2 linked regions of the Prochlorococcus marinus CUG1417 genome follow. The protein of the gene in region 2 binds, or shares a complex with, the protein of the main gene of each other region. Links are inferred from orthologs where the notes say so. Each region holds a gene or a part of one and is shown on either strand. Other genes may lie near its edges. The genes, in order: mnmG and mnmE.

The links.
Region 1: the proteins of mnmE (region 2) and mnmG are in contact, whole or in part, in a solved structure (PDB 9HIP), measured with the Escherichia coli proteins. The link is inferred for Prochlorococcus marinus CUG1417 from one-to-one orthologs.

What each region holds. Positions count from the first base shown.
Region 1 is NZ_JAAORN010000002.1:560,238-563,702, reverse strand. The notes cover bases 279-3,192. They hold mnmG (tRNA uridine-5-carboxymethylaminomethyl(34) synthesis enzyme MnmG), read right to left. Parts: upstream 2,763-3,192; coding sequence 795-2,762; downstream 279-794. Other genes in these bases: dnaB (replicative DNA helicase), read right to left, coding at 2,775-3,192; HA140_RS09145 (chorismate lyase), read right to left, coding at 279-746. Outside these bases: HA140_RS09150 (RNA helicase), read left to right, coding at 1-191; more of HA140_RS09145, read right to left, coding at 171-278; more of dnaB, read right to left, coding at 3,193-3,465. UniProt on the Escherichia coli protein: NAD-binding protein involved in the addition of a carboxymethylaminomethyl (cmnm) group at the wobble position (U34) of certain tRNAs, forming tRNA-cmnm(5)s(2)U34.
Region 2 is NZ_JAAORN010000001.1:189,347-192,372, forward strand. The notes cover bases 95-3,026. They hold mnmE (tRNA uridine-5-carboxymethylaminomethyl(34) synthesis GTPase MnmE), read right to left. Parts: upstream 2,286-3,026; coding sequence 903-2,285; downstream 95-902. Other genes in these bases: nadC (carboxylating nicotinate-nucleotide diphosphorylase), read right to left, coding at 95-820; HA140_RS01045 (DUF2062 domain-containing protein), read left to right, coding at 2,352-2,795; HA140_RS01050 (RelA/SpoT family protein), read right to left, coding at 2,814-3,026. In the rest of the region: more of nadC, read right to left, coding at 1-94. UniProt on the Escherichia coli protein: Exhibits a very high intrinsic GTPase hydrolysis rate. Involved in the addition of a carboxymethylaminomethyl (cmnm) group at the wobble position (U34) of certain tRNAs, forming tRNA-cmnm(5)s(2)U34.

The sequences.
Region 1 (3,465 bases), on a different replicon or contig from region 2:
CAAATGAGCAAAAAAAATTACCTTATGTGAAAGAGAGTAAGGACGAAGATTGGCCAGATGAAATGGATTTCAAAGTTGAAAGATGGCAAAGAGCTTCAGAAAATGAGAATAATACTTCTAGAGATCAATCAATCCAACAAGTTCAATCAAAATTAAGAAATCTTCCAAGATCAAGAAGAAGAAGAGTATAGTTTGGTAAATTCTTTAATTCCTGAATACCCCAGTAAATTTTCTAAATTTGGATTGAAAACTTCCCTTATAATTGTTAACGGTTTTTTGTCCCGAAAAAATCTGTAATTTCTTGACCAGAATGGACCTTTAAAGCAAAATTGATCTTCTAACCATTTTGCATTGACAAGTGAAATACGATCAACTTCTCTAAATAATTCTGATCTGTCTTGTGTCAAATTCTTCCAAATTGGCTCTTCTTTGGCTTTTAAATTTTCACTCACTTGATCTGCATTCCACCAACTTTCTGCCCATGCTAGGTTTTTATTATTACTTTTGATCCATACTTGTCTTCTAATTAAAGGGCCATTTAACTGATTCAATTCTGTAGGACCTTCTTGAGTGGATAGAGGATCTAATTGCATTGAAATTAATTTAATTTTTGTCTCTTGATTAGTTAAAAGCTGCAGATGTCTAGTTGGACTTCCATCCCCAAGCAGCATTAATTTCCATGGACCAGATATTTTTGGTAGTGAATTCTTCACTAAAAAAATAGAGGCTTTTTCTTCCCATAAAATTTTTGGAGAGTTAAAAAGTTTATTATTCAGTGCTCTGACGTAGTGCTTTTAAGATGATAACTTTTTTTCGGCAAAAATATTTGTCTTATCTTTTTTTATCTCTCTTATTTTTAGCCAAACAAGTAAAGCAGTTAAATCAGCTTTGCTAACCCCCGGAATTTTTGAAGCATCACCAAAATTTTTTGGCTTTATCTTATTCAAATTTTCTCTAGCTTCTAAAGATAATGTATCTATCTTTTCATAATTTATTTCTTCAGGCAGAGATTTATAGCTTTGACGATTTATTTGTTCAATGTTGTTTTTTTGTCTTTTAAGATAACCCTCGTATTTAATATCTATTTCAACACCTTCTTGTATTGAAGAATCTATATTTTTTTCAGCCAAATTATATTTAATTAAATCTGAATAATGAAAGTTTGGTCTTTTTAAGAGTTCTTTCAAAGTTGTTGAGCCTTTGATTTTTGATCCCGTGGCTAATTCTAGTTTTTCTGATATTTCATCCGTGTTTTTTAAACGAGTGTTTTTTAATCTTAATTTCTCTTCTTCAAGGAGTTTCATTTTTTCTTGATAGACCGACCATCTTTTGTCATCAATTAGCCCTATTTCATAACCTAGTGGGGTTAATCGTCTATCTGCATTATCTCCTCTAAGGGTCAACCTGTATTCACTCCTACTAGTAAGAACTCTATATGGTTCTTTGAGATCTTTGGTAATTAAATCATTGATCATTGTGCCTATATAGCTGCTTTCTCTAGAGAAGATTATTGGATCTTTTTTGTTTAGTCTTCTTGTCGCATTGACTCCGGCTACTAATCCTTGTGCTGCTGCTTCTTCATAACCAGTAGTTCCATTAATTTGTCCAGCGCTAAATAAATATTCAATTTCTTTGGTTTCGAGTGATGTTTGGAGTTGTGTTGCAGGTATATAGTCATACTCGACAGCATAAGCTGGTCGCAACATTTTACATTCATTTAATCCAGGTAAGGTTCTTAGAAGTTCTAATTGAATATTTTCAGGTAAACCTGTAGAGAATCCTTGAACATATATTTCAGGGGTATTAATTCCTTCTGGTTCTAAGAAAATTTGATGTGATTCTTTATCAGCAAATTTAACGATTTTATCTTCAATTGATGGACAATATCTTGGCCCCTTACTATCAATAAAACCGCCGTAAATGGGAGTTAAATGTAAATTGTCTCGAATTAGTTGATGTGTTTTGGGAGTTGTTCTAGTGATATGACAACTAACTTGGGGCATATTATTTTTGATATCTGGATCAAACGAAAAATATTTATCTGCTGCAGTACTTGGTTGAATATCTAATTCATCAAAAACGATACTTCTTTTATCAACTCTTGCTGGAGTCCCTGTTTTTAAACGTTCTGTTTTGATACCAATTTCGTGCAAATTTTGAGTGAGACCTTTTGCTGCTTGTTCGCCCGATCTACCAGCTGACATTGATTTATTTCCTATCCATATTCTTCCTTCTAAGAACGTACCAGCTGTAATGATTACTGATCTTGCTGAATAATAACTACCAAAGAAAGTCTTTACACCCTTTATTCTTTTTTTGACGATTTTTTTTGAGTTTAATCCAATTTCTTCAGTTTTTCCGATATCTAGTTCAGTAATCATTGCTTCTTTTAATGATAAATTATCTGTATTTTGTAGTATTTCTATCATCTTTTTTGAGTATTCTCTTTTATCTGTCTGAGCTCTTAATGCCCATACAGCAGGACCTCTACTCGCATTTAATATTCTTTTTTGTATAGCTGTCTTATCAGCTAATTTACCAATAATTCCACCTAATGCATCAACTTCATGTACCAACTGACTTTTTGCCGGGCCGCCAACAGCAGGGTTGCATGGTTGCCAGGCAATCCTATCTAAATTGATTGTAAATAAGGCTGTAGAAAATCCTAATTTTGCTGTTGTTATAGCGGCTTCGCATCCTGCATGACCTCCACCAATAACGATGACATCAAAAGATTCATTTGTTGAGTGATGATCTTGCATTTTAGGATCGATTTAATTAGCTAAATTCCTAAATCTCGTAAATTGAGGTTCAAATAATAATTTAACAGTTCCTACGGGTCCATTTCTATGTTTAGTGACAATGATTTCTGTAATTCCTCTATCTTCAGTCTCTGGATTATAGTATTCGTCTCTATAAATCATTAATACTAAATCTGCGTCTTGTTCAATAGATCCCGATTCTCTTAAATCGCTTAACATTGGCCTTTTATTTGTTCTAGATTCTACTCCTCTACTAAGCTGAGATAAAGCTACTACTGGTACTTTTAATTCTCTGGCCATGCTTTTAAGACCTCTTGTTATTCGTGAAAGTTCTTGCACTCTGTTATCAGGGGTTGATCCTTCCATTAACTGGAGGTAATCAATCACAATTAATCCAAGTTCTTTTTTTTGTTCAGCTATTAATCTTCTGCAGAGAGATCTCATCTCTAAAACACTTAAGTTAGGCTTGTCATCTATAAAAATTGGTAATTGACCTAATGAATTGATACCTTCTCCGAGCAATGGCCATTCATCTTGCTGTAATCTGCCTGTTCTTAGCCTGCCACTCTCGATTCCAACTTCCATAGAGAGCAATCTATATGTCAATTGTTCTTTACTCATTTCAAGGCTAAAAACACACACAGGTAAATCTTGCGATTGTGCAACATTTTTTGCCAGATTAAGAACTATTGAAGTTTTACCC
Region 2 (3,026 bases):
TTGAAGAACTTGTTGAAATCAAATCAATACCTTTTATTAGATATTTACTAATTTCTTCAGGGTTAATTCCAGAAACTTCTATTATCAAATTTTTATTTACTTCTTTTTTTAAGCTAATCATTGATAAATCTCTTAATTCTTGAACGTTTTTTTTGATTATTTCAGGGCTAAGTTCATCCAATAAGACACTATCTGCTCCTGCTAATACTGCTTCTTTTGCCTGTTCGATATTCTCGGCTTCAATTATGATGTGAGTTGTAAAAGGCGAATTTAGTCGAATTTTTTTTACTGCATTATTAAGATTATCTGTCCATGCAATGTGATTTTCTTTTATCATAGCTGCATCGTATAATCCCATTCTATGATTGACTCCACCTCCGCATTTGAATGCATATTTTTCAAATATTCTTAAGCCAGGAGTCGTTTTCCTAGTATCTGCTAATTTTATATTTGTACCTTCTAACTTATTTACAAGATTCTTTGTGTATGTTGATATTCCAGATAAATGCATTGCTATATTTAAGCTTATTCTTTCACTAGCTAGCAAACTTTTTGAAGGCCCATATATTTCTAAGAGTTTTTGATCTTTAACAAATTGATCTCCATCAGAGATATTAAATTTTGGACTGATTTTTAAATCAATTTTTCTAAAAATTTCTTTTATAATTTCAACCCCGCAGAATATACCCTCTTCTTTTGCAATCCAATATGCATTACCGTTCTCTTCTGTAATAGAGGAACTTGTAAGATCTCCCCTACCTATATCTTCATCGATCCAATTATCAATGATTCTACTTATTATTGGAGTATTTAAATCCACTAAACTAAGAAATAATTAATTAATAAAAATTAAACTGAAGTTAGAGAATCAACTATATACCACTATGTAATTTAACTCAAATTTATTTACCAATACAAAACTTAGAAAAAATATTATCTAGAAGTTCCTCTGTTAATTCTTGACCAGTAATTTTAGATAAGTTTTGAATTCCATCTCTCAGCTCAATTGATAACAAATCAAATGGTAATTTATTTTCAATTATTTCATCAGTATCATTTAAATTAGATAAGCAAGCAGACAAATTTGTTAGATGTCTTTCGTTTAAAAATATATTGATATTTTCTACTTGTTTTAATCCGCATTTTTTTATAATTGTGTCTATTAATAATCTTTCACCATCATTATTCTTAATACTCATAAGAATTGTGTTTTTTAACTCATTTGAATTAATATTTTTGTAATCAATTAAATCTTTTTTATTGCCCAAAATAGTAATTAATTTTTCTTTGGGAATTTCTTGTATTATTTTTTTGTCTTCTTCATTAAATCCTTCTTCAAGACTATAAATATAAATTATAAAATCTGACTCTTTTATTTTCCCAAAACTTTTTTTAATTCCAATACTTTCAATTTGTTCATGAGTTTCTCTTATGCCAGCAGTATCAATTATTTTCATTGGAATATCATTAATAGTTAAATTAACTTCAATAACATCTCTAGTTGTTCCAGGAATATTAGTTACGATTGCTTTCTCTTTTTTTGCAAGCAAATTTAATAAAGAGCTTTTGCCAACATTTGTTTTACCTATAAGCGCAATGGATATTCCATTGTGAATATATGAATTTCTTTTTGCATTTTCTATTAGTAATTCTATTTTTTCTTTTACTTTTTTAATGTTTTTTAGATATTTGGTGTAATCAAAATCTGTGAAGTCTTCTTCAAAATCAACTCTCGCTTCTATTTCGCAAAGTTGATTTATAAGGTCATTTTTAATATCATCAATTTTTTTCTTTATTTCTCCTTGAACCCCGCTAAAGGCTAACTCGGCTGATCTGGTATTGCTTGCATTAATTAATTGATTAATCGACTCGGCTTGAGTAAGGTCTATTTTCCCATTAAGAAAAGCTCTTTGACTAAATTCTCCTGGGTTTGCAAGTCTAACTCTAGAATTACTAGATAATAATATCTTTAAAACTTTATTTACTATGATAATTCCGCCATGGCAATGAAGTTCAACTACATCCTCTCCTGTGAAGCTATTTGGGGATTTCATCACTAAAATTAAAACCTCATCTATAAATTTATTTTGTTTATTTTCCTGAATAAAACCACGAAAAACTCTATGTGATTTCCATGCATATTTAGATTTAGTTTGAACAATCTTTTTGCAAGAATTTATTGCGTCTTTCCCTGATATTCTTATTATCGCAACCCCTCCCTTCCCAATACTTATAGCTGAAGCAATTGCGGCTATCGTATCTTCTGTAGTAACTATTGAATCCATCTCTCGCTTTGTTATGGATAATTAAGTAAGATTATCAAGAATTTAATTTTGAAATTTTCTTTCTGAATGAGATTTAAAAGAGATATTACCTATAAGAAAATTCTATCATTATTTAGGAGTCAGAATGGAAGTCCTTTCTTTAATGCTAAAGGTTTAGCTATAGGGGTATTTAGTGGTTGCTTTCCATTTTTTGGTTTTCAGACTTTAATGGGAGTATTTTTTGCGAAAATAGCTAAGGGAAATATTGTTCTAGCTGCAATTGGTACCTGGATCAGCAACCCTTTTACTTATATTCCACTTTATTATTTTAACTATAAAGTTGGTTCGATTTTTTTAAATAATCCTTCTAATAAAATTCTTGAAAAAAGTTTAGTTATTGATGACTTATGGAAACAAGGTAGAATTTTTTCCTTAAAATTACTCTTAGGTTCATCTTGTGTAGGTATTTTATTAGCTTTGATTTGCGGCAGTATTGTTTTCTTTATCTACAAGATAAAAAGTAAGAGATAGATTGATCTGATTTTAAAATTAACTTTGTCCAACTCTGGCAATATCTAAAACATCTGCCATTGATTTAATTTGTTCAATTGTTTTGTGAAGTTGATTATAACTTTCAAGACCTACACAAAGATTTATAATAGCTGGTTTACCATAAGCAGTTTTAACATTGGCATCACTAACGTTTATACCTTTATCAGATAACCGCATAAGAATATCTTTAAGAACTCCAACTCGATCAAT